Regions from separate parts of the Bradyrhizobium sp. TM102 genome, predicted to be linked through region 3. Evidence: predicted binding sites of a transcription regulator. Region 3 holds the regulator's gene; each other region holds the start of a gene.
The links. Region 3 encodes HrcA, which represses chaperone genes, less so after heat shock. Its sites were predicted from a motif close to GTTAGCACTCNCNNNNNGNGAGTGCTAAC; they were not measured.
Positions count from the first base shown of each region.

Region 1 (5,227 bases), 970 kb from region 3:
ACTCCCGGATTTCCAAATTCGGACATGGGTGTTCAACTGGAAGAACACGTTGCTCATGCCACACACCAATGTGGTTGCCTCTCTTGGTTATAGTCGGGGTTTTAAAAATGAGTCCACTTCAGCAGCGCATCGCAACCCTGACCAACGTGACAACTCATCTCATCACCGAGTTGTCGGAGTTGGAGGGACTGCACGAGCGCCTCAAGAAGGCAGAGCTGTCGGCGCGGCGGTTGAAACGCTCCGTTCGCGCATCGCTTTCCCATTCATCAACTCGTCGTCGCTGCTCTGTTGCCCCTCGTCTCGGTTCGAGGCGGCATCGTCGGCCAGCCTAAAGCATGATCCGGAAAAGGTGCGCAGCGGTTTTCCGAAAAGATCATGCTTAAGCAACAACCTGAAGCGCGATGACGATTCATCCTGATCGCATCGCGCTTTGGACCTTGGCCGGAGGACGTACGCCGGCGGCGCGCAACGCCTTCGATGCCGCGCGTCGCGAGCCGGCGCGACACGCGGAGTTGACGGCTCGCAGCGAGCGCTGGGCTACATCACCACGACCTTGGTGCCGACATTGACGCGGCCGTAGAGGTCGATGACGTCTTCGTTGCGCATGCGGATGCAGCCGGAGGAGACGTTGGTGCCGATGGTCCAGGGCTCGTTGGAGCCGTGGATGCGGTACAGCGTCGAGCCCAGATACATCGCGCGGGCGCCGAGCGGGTTCTCCGGACCGCCTTCCATGTGCCGGGGCAAATCGGGACGGCGCGCGATCATTTCGGCCGGCGGCGTCCAGTCCGGCCATTCGCGCTTGGCTGTGATCGCCTTCACGCCGGACCAGGTGAAGCCGGGACGCCCGACGCCAATGCCGTAGCGCATCGCCCTGCCGTTGCCCTCGACGAGATAGAGGAATTTGTTCGGGGTATCGACCACGATGGTGCCGGGACTTTCCTTGCCGCTATAGTCAACAGATTGCTTCTCGAACCTTGGATCGAACTGACGCTGCCGCGGGTCGGCCGTCTCCTGCTGAACCGCGCCTTGCTGATATCCACCCTGCATCTGCGGCTCGCCCATCGGCGGCAGGCGGCGCTGGTCGTAATAGCCGGGCTGCTGTTGATAGACCGGCTGCTGCGGCGCGTAGGCCGGACCGCGGCCGGGACCGTCGCCGAACAGGAACTCGATGAAGCCGCCGCCCATGTTCGCATTGGAGGCGACGCGCACCGGCGCCGGCGGCACCTGCGGCTGGTAGAGCACCGCGGGCGGATCGTTCGGCACCGAATTGTCGAAGGCGCTGGCACTGTTTGCGCCGGCAATGAAGGTGCAAGCGCTGCCGAGCAGCGCGACAGACATTTTCTTGAACATCGACGTACTCTGTACTGTTTCGTCTAGATCACATGCGCCGTGGAGAGCTGATGGCTGGTCCGCGCCCCCGACGTGGTCAATAAAAAGCAAAAGCCGTTTTGTTTGGTAAACAGAAGCGGCGTTTGGATTCACCACGTCGTCAGCAGCGGGGCAATTTGGCGATCAGCGTTTATTTTCGATGAACGCCGCGCGCCCATGGTTAATCGCTTCTTTGCGCGCCGTCGCGCGCAGCCGCACAACAGTTCCTGCCGTGAACTTCGTGTTAAATCGCTTCTGCCTACAAAGACGCGTGAGTGAGGTGGGGGGAGTATCCAGATGGCTGTTCACCGCAAACGTTTTCGCGTCGAGGATATCGCTGGTGGCGAGATGCCGATTTTGGACGTAACTGAAGAGGCAATCCCGATGCATAGCGAGATCATGGCCGAGCTACGTGCGATCCGTGCACAGATGGCGAAAGGCACCGCGCCCTTGCCCTTGTCCGGCAGCGCAGCCATGGCGGCGATCGACGCCTCCACCGCCCACGAGCTCTCCGAGGCTCGGACCATGCTCGAGACCTATCGGGCCCAGATCGAGCAGTGCGAAAAGCTGAAGGTCGAGCTCGACCTCATCCATGACGCCATCGACCGCACCAAGCGCGAAATCGCGACACTGCACGGCAAGAGCTTTGACGGCGGCGAAATGGCCAAGGTCAATGGCGAGCTCGGCGCGGTGGTCGGCGGCACCGAGCAGGCGACCCAGCAGATCCTCGAGGCCGCGGAGTCGATCGACCAGGCCGCCAGCGCAATGTCCAAGGTGGACTCGATCGACCAGCAGAAGCGGCTCGCCGACGACATCCAGGAACGCGTCATCTCGATCTTCGAGGCCTGCAACTTCCAGGACCTGACCGGCCAGCGCATCAGCAAGGTGATGGGCACGATGAAGTTCATCGAACAGCACATCAATGCGATGATGGAGATCTGGGGCGGCGTCGACGCGATCAAGTCCCACGTCGTGCCGCAGGTCGACAATCGCAGCGAGGACGACAAGCTTCTCAACGGCCCCAAGCTCGCCGGCGACGTCGGCCACGCCTCGCAGGACGACATCGACGCGCTGTTCGACTGAGCGGACGCGGCATAGCGAAAAACAAAACGCCGGCGAGAGCCGGCGTTTTTGATTTTGGCCCAGCCCGTCATTCCGGGGCGGCTCGACAGAGCCGGACCCGGAATCCGGAGATTTAAGGCAGGAAGCTCACCACATCGAGATTCTCAGGTGCGCGAGTGCGCACCATAGTTCGCGCTTCGCGCGCCCCGGAATGACGGAAGACGAACATCACGCCCGCGGCGCGCAGCGGACGTAGACCATGTTGCCGTAGCGGGTGGCGGCGTCCTTGTCGATGAAGCGGGTGATCAGGACGCGGCCGTCGAAGGAGATGATTTCGCGGTCCTGCTCGCCGGGGGTCGGACCCGCCGGTCCGATGTAGTTCTTGCCGCTCGGCGAGCCCTTCAGCCGCAGCTCCTGGGGCGTTGCCTGGTCGGCCAGATGCATGATCACGCCGCCGGAGGAGCCGGCGGTGATCACGTAGGGATTTTTGCACTGGGCCCGGGCGGCGGCCTCGGTGCGGGCGCGGTCGGCCGGGTTCTGGAACGAGGCGAGGCCCCAGCGGCCGACGATCTCGTCGCCGCGAATGGTCGCAGGCATTTCGGGCGCGACGCCCGGCTCGGCTTCGGGCGGCGGCGAGGACGACGAGAAGGACGGCAGGCTCATGCCGCCGCCGCAGGCGCCCAGCAGCAGCGCCAGACAAGAGGCGGCGGCCAGATTGGCAACCGTGCGCGCGTGAGCTGAACTGATCATGGCATTCCCCCGAACAAGACCATGGCCGCACCCCTCCTGCAGCCAAGCGCAAAACCGCTGCCGGAGCAATGACGTCCTTTAATACGTCGGCGCCCCGAACAAGTTTCCAGTGCCACCATCCTATATCCGCCTCACCAATCGCTTAACCACCTTTGCTTGACAGGATCGCGGCCAAGCCATATTTCCGGGCCCACTATTAGCACTCGGAAAGCCCGATTGCTAAGCACGCCGTTCGATCCTCGGGATAGGGGGATGGACGGAAGCGCCGCCCCACCCACTTCCACTACTTCCGAAGCGAGCCTCCAAAGGGAAACGTCATGGCTAAATCCAAATTTCGTCCGCTGCATGACCGTGTCGTGGTCAAACGTATCGACGCCGAGGAAAAGACCAAGGGCGGCATCATCATTCCGGACAGCGCCAAGGAAAAGCCCTCCCAGGGCGAGGTCGTCGCCGTCGGCCCCGGCGGCCGTGACGAGACCGGCAAGCTGACCCCGATCGACCTCAAGGTCGGCGACCGCGTGCTGTTCGGCAAATGGTCGGGCACCGAGGTCAAGATCGACAACGAAGAGCTCCTGATCATGAAGGAGTCGGACATCATGGGCGTACTGGCCTAAGGCCATCCGCCTGAACAGCCGCTGAATGTCATGCCCGGATCCAGGCGGTCCGGGCATCCATCATTCCGCCGGGTTCGGTCCACGAATCCCGGAATTGATGCGACGGGCGTGCGGCAGACACATCACCAAACACGAGGGATTGCTAAAATGGCTGCCAAAGACGTCAAGTTTTCCGGAGACGCGCGCGATCGCATGCTGCGCGGCGTCGACGTTCTCGCCAACGCCGTCAAGGTGACGCTCGGCCCGAAGGGCCGCAACGTCGTCATCGAGAAGAGCTTCGGCGCACCCCGCATCACCAAGGACGGCGTCACCGTCGCCAAGGAGATCGAGCTCGAGGACAAGTTCGAGAACATGGGCGCCCAGATGGTGCGTGAGGTCGCCTCCAAGACCAACGACCTCGCCGGCGACGGCACCACCACCGCCACCGTGCTGGCCCAGGCCATCGTGCGCGAAGGCGCCAAGGCGGTTGCCGCCGGCATGAACCCCATGGACCTCAAGCGCGGCATCGACATCGCGGTCGCTTCCGTCATCAAGGACATCGAGAAGCGGGCCAAGCCCGTCGCCGCCTCCTCCGAGGTCGCCCAGGTCGGCACCATCTCGGCCAACGGCGATGCCGCCATCGGCAAGATGATCGCCCAGGCGATGCAGAAGGTCGGCAACGAAGGCGTCATCACCGTCGAAGAGAACAAGTCGCTCGACACCGAAGTCGACATCGTCGAGGGCATGAAGTTCGACCGCGGCTATCTCAGCCCCTACTTCGTCACCAACCCCGAGAAGATGACCGCCGAGCTCGAGGATGCCTACATCCTCCTGCACGAGAAGAAGCTTTCGGGCCTGCAGGCCATGCTTCCGGTGCTGGAAGCCGTGGTGCAGTCGGGCAAGCCGCTCGTCATCATCGCCGAAGACGTCGAGGGCGAGGCGCTGGCCACCCTGGTCGTCAACCGCCTCCGCGGCGGCCTCAAGGTCGCCGCCGTCAAGGCGCCGGGCTTCGGCGATCGCCGCAAGGCCATGCTCGAGGACCTCGCCATCCTCACCGGTGGCCAGCTCATTTCCGAAGACCTCGGCATGAAGCTCGAGAACGTCACGGTGAAGATGCTGGGCCGCGCCGGCAAGGTCGTGATCGACAAGGAGAACACCACGATCGTCAAGGGCGCCGGCAAGAAGCCGGACATCGAGGCCCGTGTCGGCCAGATCAAGGCCCAGATCGAGGAGACCACCTCGGACTACGACCGTGAGAAGCTCCAGGAGCGTCTCGCCAAGCTGGCCGGCGGCGTCGCCGTGATCCGCGTCGGCGGTGCCACCGAGATCGAGGTCAAGGAGAAGAAGGACCGCGTCGAGGACGCTCTCAACGCCACCCGCGCCGCGGTGCAGGAAGGCATCGTCCCCGGCGGCGGCGTCACGCTGCTGCGCGCCAAGAAGGCGGTCGGCCGTCT
Region 1 is NZ_AP021855.1:7,089,336-7,094,562, forward strand. It holds gene GDN70_RS33545 (L,D-transpeptidase) at 538-1,350, opposite strand; gene GDN70_RS33550 (protein phosphatase CheZ) at 1,666-2,451, shown strand; gene GDN70_RS33555 (hypothetical protein) at 2,659-3,180, opposite strand; gene groES (co-chaperone GroES) at 3,498-3,794, shown strand; gene groL (chaperonin GroEL) at 3,942-5,227, shown strand, end outside.
Region 1: the regulator HrcA is predicted to act here: its motif matches at 3,376-3,404, upstream of groES (co-chaperone GroES).

Region 2 (5,227 bases), 2.6 Mb from region 3:
GATCTCGGGCCGCGTCTTTGCTGCCGACCCGGAATACGGCGACATCGTCGTGTTCCGGACGGCAAAGGACAGCTCGGTCGACTACGTCAAACGCGTGGTCGGGCTGCCCGGCGACCGCATCCAGATGCGGCAGGGCCAGCTCATCCTCAACGACCGGCCGGTGACGCGCGTCGCGCTCGAGGACGGGCTCGCCGACAACGCCTGCGGTGGGGATGGCGGCGTCAGGGTCAAGCGTTGGCGCGAGACGCTGCCGAGCGGCGCGTCCTATGTCACCAACGACTGCCTCGACAACGGTTTCCTGGACAACACCAACGTCTTCACGGTGCCGCCGGGCCATTTCTTCGTGCTCGGCGACAACCGCGACAATTCCACCGACAGCCGCATGATGTCGACGTTCGGTTTCGTGCCGATGGACAATCTCGTCGGCAAGGTGACGCGCATCTTCTGGTCGCTCGACGAAGACGGCGAGCCGCACATGGAGCGGCTGGGCAAGGTAGAGTGAGGGCCGTCGTCATTCCGGGGCGCGCGAAGCGCGAGCCCGGAATCCATAACCACAGGCGGATGGAATGGCCTATTACGTCTACATCCTCGCGAGTAAGAAGCATGGCACGCTCTACATCGGCGTGACCAACGACCTCGTGCGCCGTGTATACGAGCACAAGACGAAAGCCGTCCCCGGCTTCACGACGAAGTACGGCGTCGACAAGCTCGTCTTGTTCGAAATCTACGACGATCCTACGACGGCGATCGCCCGCGAGAAAGAACTCAAGAAGTGGCGGCGGGATTGGAAGACGCGCCTGATCGAAGAGCAAAACCCGAATTGGGATGATCTCTATCCGGGGATAGCCAACTGAGTTTAGTGGTTATGGATTCCGGGCTCGCGCCCAAGCGGGCGCGCCCCGGAATGACGAGCGGAGAGTGTTTGCCCCCCAAACAAAAACCCCGGCATCGCTGCCGGGGTTTCGTAGTTCTTGAGGTCGTTGGACCTTAGAAGTCCATGCCGCCCATGCCGCCGCCCGGGGGCATCGCCGGACCGGCGCCGCCCTTCTTGGGCAGCTCGGCGACCATGGCTTCCGTGGTGATCAGGAGCGCGGCCACCGAGGCAGCGTTCTGGATCGCGGTACGGACCACCTTGGTCGGGTCGATGATGCCCTTCTTGACGAGGTCGGCATATTCGCCGGTCTGGGAGTCGAAGCCGTAAGCGTAGGTCTTGCTCTCCAGGATCTTGCCGACGATCACCGAGCCGTCTTCACCGGCGTTGATCGCGATCTGGCGAGCCGGAGCCGACAGCGCCTTGCGCACGATCTCGACGCCGGTCTTCTGGTCGTCGTTCTTGGTGCGCAGGCCCTTGAGCTGCTCGGAGGCACGGAGCAGGGCGACGCCGCCGCCCGGAACGATGCCTTCCTCGACCGCAGCCCGGGTCGCATGCATCGCGTCATCAACGCGATCCTTGCGCTCCTTCACCTCGACCTCGGTCGCGCCGCCGACGCGGATCACCGCGACGCCGCCAGCGAGCTTGGCAAGACGCTCCTGGAGCTTCTCACGGTCGTAATCCGAGGTGGTCTCCTCGATCTGCGCCTTGATCTGGGCCACGCGCGCCTCGATGTCGGCCTTCTTGCCGGCGCCGTTGACGATCGTGGTGTTCTCCTTGTCGATCATCACCTTCTTGGCGCGACCGAGCATGTTGAGCGTGACGTTCTCGAGCTTGATGCCGAGATCTTCCGAGATCGCCTGGCCGCCGGTCAGGATCGCGATGTCCTGCAGCATGGCCTTGCGGCGATCGCCGAAGCCCGGAGCCTTGACGGCCGCGACCTTCAGGCCGCCGCGCAGGCGGTTCACGACCAGGGTCGCGAGGGCTTCGCCTTCGACGTCCTCGGCGACGATGACCAGCGGCTTGCCGGTCTGCACCACGGCCTCGAGCAGCGGCAGCAGCTCGTTCAGCGAGGAGAGCTTCTTCTCGTTGATGAGGATGTAGGCGTCGTCCATCTCAACGCGCATCTTGTCGGCGTTGGTGACGAAGTAGGGCGAGATGTAGCCGCGGTCGAACTGCATGCCCTCGACGACGTCGAGCTCGGTCTCGAGCGACTTGGCTTCTTCGACGGTGATGACACCCTCGTTGCCGACCTTCTTCATGGCGTCGGAGAGGAACTTGCCGATCTCCTGGTCGCCGTTGGCCGAGATGGTGCCGACCTGGGCGATCTCGTCGTTCGAGGTGACCTTCTTGGAGTTCTTCTGGAGGTCTGCAACGACGGCCTCGACCGCGAGGTCGATACCGCGCTTGAGGTCCATCGGGTTCATGCCGGCGGCAACCGACTTGGCGCCTTCGCGCACGATCGCCTGGGCCAGCACGGTGGCGGTGGTGGTGCCGTCGCCGGCCGCGTCAGCGGACTTGGAGGCGACTTCGCGCACCATCTGGGCGCCCATGTTCTCGAACTTGTCCTCGAGCTCGATCTCCTTGGCGACGGTGACGCCGTCCTTGGTGATGCGGGGAGCGCCGAACGACTTGTCGAGCACGACGTTGCGGCCCTTCGGACCTAGCGTGACCTTCACCGCGTTGGCGAGGATGTCGACGCCGCGCAGCATCTTGTCGCGCGCTTCAACCGAGAATTTGACTTCTTTGGCTGCCATCTGGAATTTTCCTTGAGGTTGACTGGAGGGAGAGAGGGGCTCTTAGGCCGCCTTCTTCTTGGAAGCGGGGACGTCGAGGACGCCCATGATGTCGCTTTCCTTCATGATCAAGAGATCGACGCCGTCGATCTTGACTTCAGTGCCGGACCACTTGCCGAACAGCACGCGGTCGCCGACCTTGAGGTCGATCGGGATCAGCTTGCCGGCTTCGTCGCGGCCACCGGGGCCGACGGCGACGACTTCGCCCTGGGAGGGCTTTTCCTTGGCAGTGTCGGGGATGATGATGCCGCCGGCGGTCTTCTCTTCTGCGTCGATGCGCTTGACCACGACGCGGTCGTGAAGCGGACGGAATTTCATGCAGCTCTCCTAAGCATTTGCACGAGTTGATGATTTTCGTCTGTTAGCAATCTGTGCCCGCGAGTGCTAGCACAGGCGAGGCTGAAATAGGACAGGAATTTTGCGGGAGCAAGGGCTTCTAGCAGAAAAATCAGCACCCGGAAGCGCGGACTGCCAGAATCTCTTTTCCATCGTTAACCGAGGCCGAGCCGTATTAGCACGGTGATCCATCTGCTGCTAACGCATTGAATTTCAACAGCTTGTTAAACTTTTGGGCTTGAGATGGGTTGTCAGTTTGCGTCACATTTCTCTCATGTGAGCGCATCAGTACCGGGTGGCTCGTAAGGCGCACACCGACCAGGCCGCCCCTTGAATGCGCTCCTGCAAAGGAGGTTGGCATGGGCGTGCGGAGTGGGGGCGTTTCCGAGGACTTTCGGAAACAGCTTTTAGGTTACGGGCTGACGACGGCACAAATCCTCTACCGGATGCCGGATCATCCCTCGCTGCTCCAGACCTACGTCTGGCAGAACTACGACATGTTTCCGAAATTCCCGGCGCTGAAGGATTTCCTGGCCTTCTGGCAGGAAAAGCTGGACGGTCCCCTCCATTCGGTCACCGTCGCGCACTCCAAGCTGATCAAGCCGGCCGAGCTGCGCGCCGTGGATGGCGTGTTCCGGCTGCATTGAGACGAATATCGGTCTCGTAGGGTGGGCCAAGGCGCTTAAGCGCCGTGCCCACCATCTCTCCATGATCGCGCGCGGAAGGTAGGCACGCTTCCGCCGTCGCTCTTCGAGCTATGGCGGACCAGTCGTTTTGCCAACCCTACCGATATCTCCCTTGCAGCTCGTCGGACGAACGCACTATTCCCGGGATCGCCTGAGGGGCGATCAGGCGCCCTCGCTGCAATAGCGTCTCCACATCGCGCGATAGGCCTCGTCGACCGCTCGCCCGTATGAGACGGGGTTGCTGGCGGCTGCGGCCCGGATCTTGTCGGGCAGCTCGCGGCGCAACCTGTCGAGCTCGCTGATCTCAGAACCTCGGCTCGTTGCGATTTCGATATACGCCTCATGGCTGTCCGTGACCCAGTCCGGCAAGCCGAGAGCGGTGAGGATGGAGCCGGCAGCACGGCTGGGCAGGCTGTTGCCGAGCTTCGCCACCACCGGCACGCCCATCTGCAAGGCTTCCCACGTGCTGACGCCGCCGTTCTGCGGGAACGGGTCGAGGCAGATATCGACGCGATTGAACGATGCCAGATGTTCGCTTCGCAAGGTGGCGCCGAGCAGATCGACGCGTTCGGCCGGCAATCCGCAAGCCTCGAACCGCGCCAGCAAATTTTCGCGGACCAGCTGGTCGTCCAGCGCAACATCCTTGATCAGCAGTCGCGAGCCCGGCACCCGCTCGAGAATCCTGGACCAGACTTGCGCCGCCTCGTCCGAAATCTTGCTGATGCGGTTGAAGACGCCGAAGGTGACGAAGCCGTTCGAGATCGCCGGCGTAGGTGCCCGCGGAATCTCGGTCGGCAGCGAGGCCAGCGTCACGAAGCACGGCAGGTCGACAACGGTCTCCGCAAACAGATGCCGAACCTCGAAGGGAATCGCGACCGGGTCCGAGAACAGATAATCGATCGTCGGCAGCCCGGTGCCAGTGCCGTGACCCCAGCCGTGCACCTGGATCGGTGCAGGCTTGCGCGCAAACACGCCGAGGCGGTTGCCTCTGGTATGGCCGGACAGATCGATCAGGATGTCGATGCCGTCGGCGCGGATCTCGGCGGTGAGGCGATCTTCGGTCCATTGCGAGGCGTCGCGCCAGCGATCGGCGATCCCCTGAAATTCACCGGTCGTCGCATCCACTTTCGACGAACAAGCGTAGCACACGACCTCGAACTGTGCCCGGTCATGGTGTTGGAGCACCGGCTTGAAAATCAACGCAGCCGAATGCGCGTTGAAATCCGACGAGACATAGCCGAGCACCAGACGGCGGTCCGGATCGCGGTTGTTGTCATGCGGGCCCGCCGCGCCTGAAGCGATTTTCGCGCCGACACGCTCCCACCACACCTGACGCGCCTGCTGATGCCGTTCAACGGTGGCGTCCCCCGCAAAATCGAGCGTGAATATCTTGTTGGAGATCGCGCTCTGCAGGTCAGGCTGGATGTCGAGGGCTCTGTCGAAACTGGCGAGGGCTTCGTCGACCCGGCCAAGTCCGGCGAGGCAAAGACCCAGCACCAGGTGAGCTTGAATGGAATCGGGATCGATCGCCAGCGCCT
Region 2 is NZ_AP021855.1:3,259,473-3,264,699, forward strand. It holds gene lepB (signal peptidase I) at 1-502, shown strand, start outside; gene GDN70_RS15380 (GIY-YIG nuclease family protein) at 567-854, shown strand; gene groL (chaperonin GroEL) at 988-2,628, opposite strand; gene GDN70_RS15390 (co-chaperone GroES) at 2,671-2,985, opposite strand; gene GDN70_RS15395 (usg protein) at 3,363-3,650, shown strand; gene GDN70_RS15400 (tetratricopeptide repeat protein) at 3,852-5,227, opposite strand, start outside.
Region 2: the regulator HrcA is predicted to act here: its motif matches at 3,028-3,056, upstream of GDN70_RS15390 (co-chaperone GroES).

Region 3 (5,227 bases):
GGGCTTATTGACTACGCGACAGCCAGTTTCTGCAAGTCCACGAGACGCGCGATGCCCTTTTGCGCCAGGGCGATCAGCTTCAGGAACTCGTCCTGCGTGAACGGCTCGCGTTCCGCGGTGCCCTGCACCTCGATGATGCGGCCGTCGCCGGTCATGACGAAATTGGCGTCGGTCTGGGCTTCCGAATCCTCGGCATAGTCGAGATCGAGCACGGGCGTGCCGTTGTAGATGCCGCAGGAGATCGCAGCGACGTTGTCGCGCATCACATTGGCCTTGATCATGTTGCGCGCCTTCATCCAGTTGATGCAATCGGCGAGCGCGACCCAGGCGCCGGTGATCGAGGCCGTGCGCGTGCCGCCGTCGGCCTGGAGCACATCGCAATCGACCGTGATCTGGCGCTCACCGAGCGCTTCGAGATCGACGATCGTGCGAAGCGAGCGGCCGATCAGGCGCTGGATCTCGACGGTGCGGCCACTTTGCTTGCCGGCGGAGGCCTCGCGGCGGGTGCGTTCGGAGGTCGCGCGCGGCAGCATGCCATATTCGGCGGTGACCCAGCCGCGGCCCTGGCCCTTCAGCCACGGCGGCAGGCGATCTTCCAGCGTGGCGGTGACCAGCACATGGGTGTCGCCGAATTTCACCAGGCAGGAGCCTTCCGCATATTTGACCACGCCGCGCTCGAGCGTCACGGGGCGCAATTCGTCGGGCGCACGGCGGCTTGGCCGCATGGGAAATCCTCCAAAACTCGCAGGTTAGGGCTATTCGCGGTGCTTGTAGGTGGGGTGAGGGTATGCGGCAAGGGGAAAGGACAAGGCTTTTTCACCCCCGGTTCTCCACCCTGCAAACGCGACGCTTGTCAGAACCCTCCTGGATGGACAAATTATGAGCATCTGAGAGGAGTTACCGTCTGTGGCCCATCACGATCCGATCCATCTGATCGCGCCGCGCGCAGGCCTCGCCCAGCTCAACGAGCGTTCTCGCGACATCTTTCGTCAAATTGTCGAAAGTTACCTCGCGACCGGTGAGCCCGTGGGCTCGCGCAATATCTCGCGCCTCATCGCCATGCCGCTGTCGCCGGCCTCGGTCCGCAACGTCATGGCCGATCTGGAACAGCTCGGCCTGATCTACGCCCCGCACACCTCCGCCGGTCGGCTGCCGACGGAACTCGGCCTGCGGTTCTTCGTCGATGCCCTGATGCAGGTCGGCGACCTCAACGAGGCCGAGCGGCAGTCGATCCAGAGCCAGCTTGCCACCGTCGGCCAGGCGCAATCGGTCGAGGCGGCGCTGGACCAGGCACTGACGCGGCTGTCGGGCCTGACCCGCGCCGCCGCGGTGGTGCTGACGCCGAAATCCAATGCGCGGCTGAAACACATCGAATTCGTCCGTCTGGAACCGGAAAAGGCGCTGGTGATCCTGGTCGGCGAGGACGGCCAGGTCGAAAACCGCGTGCTGTCGCTGCCCCCCGGAGTTCCCTCCTCGGCGATCACCGAGGCCGGCAATTTCCTCAATGCGCGCATCCGCGGGCGCACCCTGGCCGAGGCGCGGCTCGAGCTCGAGACGGCACTTGGAGAAGCCCGTGCCGAGCTCGATCAGCTCGCACAGAAGGTGATTTCCGCCGGCATCGCCAGCTGGTCCGGCGGCGAGAACGAGGATCGCCAGCTCATCGTCCGCGGCCACGCCAATCTGCTCGAAGACCTGCATGCGCTGGAGGATCTGGAACGGGTACGCCTGCTGTTCGACGATCTCGAGACCAAGCGCGGCGTGATCGACCTGCTGGGGCGTGCCGAGACCGCTGAGGGCGTGCGTATCTTCATCGGTTCGGAGAACAAACTGTTTTCCTTGTCCGGCTCCTCTACGATCATCTCGCCCTATCGGGATGCCGCCGGCCATATTGTCGGTGTTTTGGGCGTGATCGGGCCAACCCGGCTGAATTATGCCCGCGTGATCCCGACCGTGGACTACGCGGCCCGCATCGTCAGCCGTCTTTTGGGAGGCTGATCGGCGTTTCCGCCGATCACGGGCGCTTGATTTTCGGCGCTTTAGGCACGATATCCGGGCCAACAATCCCTGGAAACGAGTTCGAGATTAGAGCCGATGACCGAGCAAGACCGGCAACCCGAAGACACGACTGCCGCGACCGGCGAGCCCGTGGTGTCAAAACCCTACATCATGCCCGACGATCCCGAGCCCGGCTCAGTCGAGCTGTTGCAGAAGGAAGCCGCCGAGGCGCGTGACCGCATGCTGCGGACGCTGGCCGAGATGGAGAATCTGCGCAAGCGTACCACCAAGGAGGTCGCCGACGCCCGCCTCTACGGCATCACCGGCTTTGCCCGCGACGTGCTCGACATCGCCGATAATCTTCAGCGCGCGCTCGATGCCGTTCCGGCCGAGGCCCGCGCCACGGCCGATCCCGGCCTGATATCGCTGATCGAAGGCGTCGAGCTCACCGAGCGTTCGCTGCTCAACGCGCTGGAAAAGCACGGCGTGAAGAAGCTCGATCCGCAGGGCCAGAAGTTCGACCCGAACTTCCACCAGGCGATGTACGAAGTGCCTGATCCGTCGGTGCCGTCGGGCACCGTGGTGCAGATCATGCAGGCCGGCTACACCATCGGCGAGCGCGTGCTGCGCCCGGCCTTGGTCGGTGTCGCCAAGGGCGGCGCGAAGCCCGCGGCCGCGGCGAACAACAACGAGTCGAGCGGCGCGGCGAACTGATTTTTTTGCGTCATTCCGGGCGGCTCGAAGAGCCGAACCCGGAATCTCGGGATTCTCAGGTGCGCAATGGCGCACCATAGTTCGATGCTTCGCATCGCCCCGGAATGACAGTCATCTAGCCCTGCGCGCTCGCGATATCCGCAGACTGAATCCGCTTCACGCCGGCCTTGGCCATATCGGCCCAGGCTTTTGCCAGCGAGCCCTGCGTGTCGATGCCGCGGCAGGCGTCTTCCACCACATAGACCTCGAAGCCAGCCTTGCGCGCGTCGAGCGCGGTCCAGGCGACGCAGAAATCCGTCGCGAGCCCTGCGACGAAGACGCGCTTGATCTTGCGTCCCCTCAGATAGCCGGCAAGTCCTGTCGAGGTCTTGCCGTCGGCTTCGAGGAAGGCCGAATAGCTGTCGACGTCCTTGTGAAAGCCCTTGCGGATGATGAGCTCGGCGTGCGGGATCGCAAGGTCCTTCGACAGCGAAGCGCCATCGGTGCCCTGCACGCAATGGTCGGGCCACAGCACCTGCTTGCCATAGGGAAGGTCGACGGTCTCGAACGGCTTCTTGCCGGAATGCACCGACGCAAACGAGATGTGGCCCGGCGTGTGCCAGTCCTGCGTCATCACCACATTCGCAAATGCTCTCGAGATCTTGTTGATGACGGGCACCACCTGCTCGCCCTCTTTCACCGCGAGGCTGCCGCCGGGCAGGAAGCAGTTCTGCACGTCGATCACGAGCAGCGCGGAGGCATCGTCCGGCTTGATCGATGCCGCTGCAAGGAGTGCGGTTGGAGCCAGCGTTGCAAGCGCCGTCGTCCCAAGCATTGCCAAGACTTGTCGCCGATCCAGCATCGTTCGCCTCCCCTTCGGATGAACTCAACGGAGACGAAGCCTAGTTCCGTTCGTGTACGAACAGAAGCCCGAAAATGCCGCCGGGTTTGATGAGGGGTTGGGCGTGCAGCCTCAACACCGCTGTCGTCCCGGACAAGCGCAGCGCAGATCCGGGACCCATACCCCCAGGGAGAAGTTTGGCGAAGACTCTTCGGGGGTACTGCGACCGACCGCAATCGCGAGATCACGCGGTATGGGTCCCGGCCTTCGCCGGGACGACACCGAGTGTGTTGGAGCGCCTCTGGCCTACCCCTTCGGCTGGATGCCGTCGCGCACGGCGCGGAAGCGAGTGAAGGCGGCCAGCCACTGGTCGCGCGGGGCGCTGGCGATGATGCGCAGCGAGGCGCCTCCGCTCGAGAAGCGGATCCACTGCACCACGGTCACCGGGACCTTGTCCTTGCCGCTGATGCCGTCGATCCGGGTCTCGAAGCCTTGCTGGCCGTTGATGCGGATCGGCTCGGACATGGTGACGCGCGATTCGCGCACGCCGGGAATCTGCAGCGCCGCCTCCTGGGCGAAGCGGGCGCGGTCGTCGGCCTGCTGCGGCGTGGCGCCGATCAGGCCGAGGATCATGAACGGCTTCGACTCGTAACCGGTGCTCTCGTCGCCGTCCGCCAGGATGATGCTCGAGCCCGGCGCCAGAGTGCGGATGTCCTTGAATTCGGCGAGATCGGTGATCCTGAACGGCATCAGCGCGATCTGCTCCTCGGCCGAGACCTGCTTGCGGGTAGTGGCGGTCGCAAACATCTGCCGCACCGCCTCATCCGTGTAGATCTTGGTCGCATTCTCCGGGACCTGCACCGCGACGTAGCCGGAGAAGCCGGCGCCCGGCACGATCATCGAATAGCGCTTCACCGGGGTGTCGCCGGCCTTGCCGCTTTCGGTGGTGAAATAAGCGAGGCCCGCGGGCGTCTCGATCTTGTCCTGCTTGACGCCGCCAGCGCCGGCCGGATTGGAATTGAAGGCGCTCACGACCTCGCCATAGGCTGCCGGCGGCAGCTCGGTGATCAACACCTTGACGCTGCCATCCTCGCTCTCGAATCCCGGAAACGTTTTTGCCGTGCTGAGACCGACCAGCGGCACCATGCCGAGGCGCAAGCCGGGTGGAAACACGGCGTCGGCGGCGAAGGCCGGAAACGCGGAGGCGATCAGAAGGGCGAGCGCGGCGAGGGGGCGGATCAGCTTCATGGGCACTCTGATTGGTTCACATTGAGGCCGTTCGATGGTCGGCCACCGGGCCGCATTGTCGCGCGAAGCAGCTGTGGCGGCTGCCCGGCCGGTCCGCCTTTTACCGGGTTTGGGCTTGCGGCAACAGGGTGGGCGGGCTTGCGGTAGCGGGGGGCTTGCTGAAGCCTGAACCTGTTAATAATTCCTCACCCGCAAGGGCGGTGAAGCCCGGATATCATCGTCCAAAACCCAATGTTTTCACGGCAGAAACGTAGCTTCGGTCCTTGCGGGCCCCTCCCCCCCTCCTATATGAGCCTCAATCATCGCAATATCGCGGATGTTTGATCTTAGGGGGTTTCGGTCGGGTGCCTTCTGGGCCCAGCCAACCTGCCGCAAAAACAAGGATATCAGGACCATGGGAAAGGTCATTGGGATCGACCTCGGCACCACGAATTCGTGCGTCGCCGTGAT
Region 3 is NZ_AP021855.1:696,446-701,672, forward strand. It holds gene rph (ribonuclease PH) at 12-725, opposite strand; gene hrcA (heat-inducible transcriptional repressor HrcA) at 907-1,995, shown strand; gene grpE (nucleotide exchange factor GrpE) at 2,092-2,709, shown strand; gene pncA (bifunctional nicotinamidase/pyrazinamidase) at 2,825-3,550, opposite strand; gene GDN70_RS03325 (hypothetical protein) at 3,836-4,777, opposite strand; gene dnaK (molecular chaperone DnaK) at 5,172-5,227, shown strand, end outside.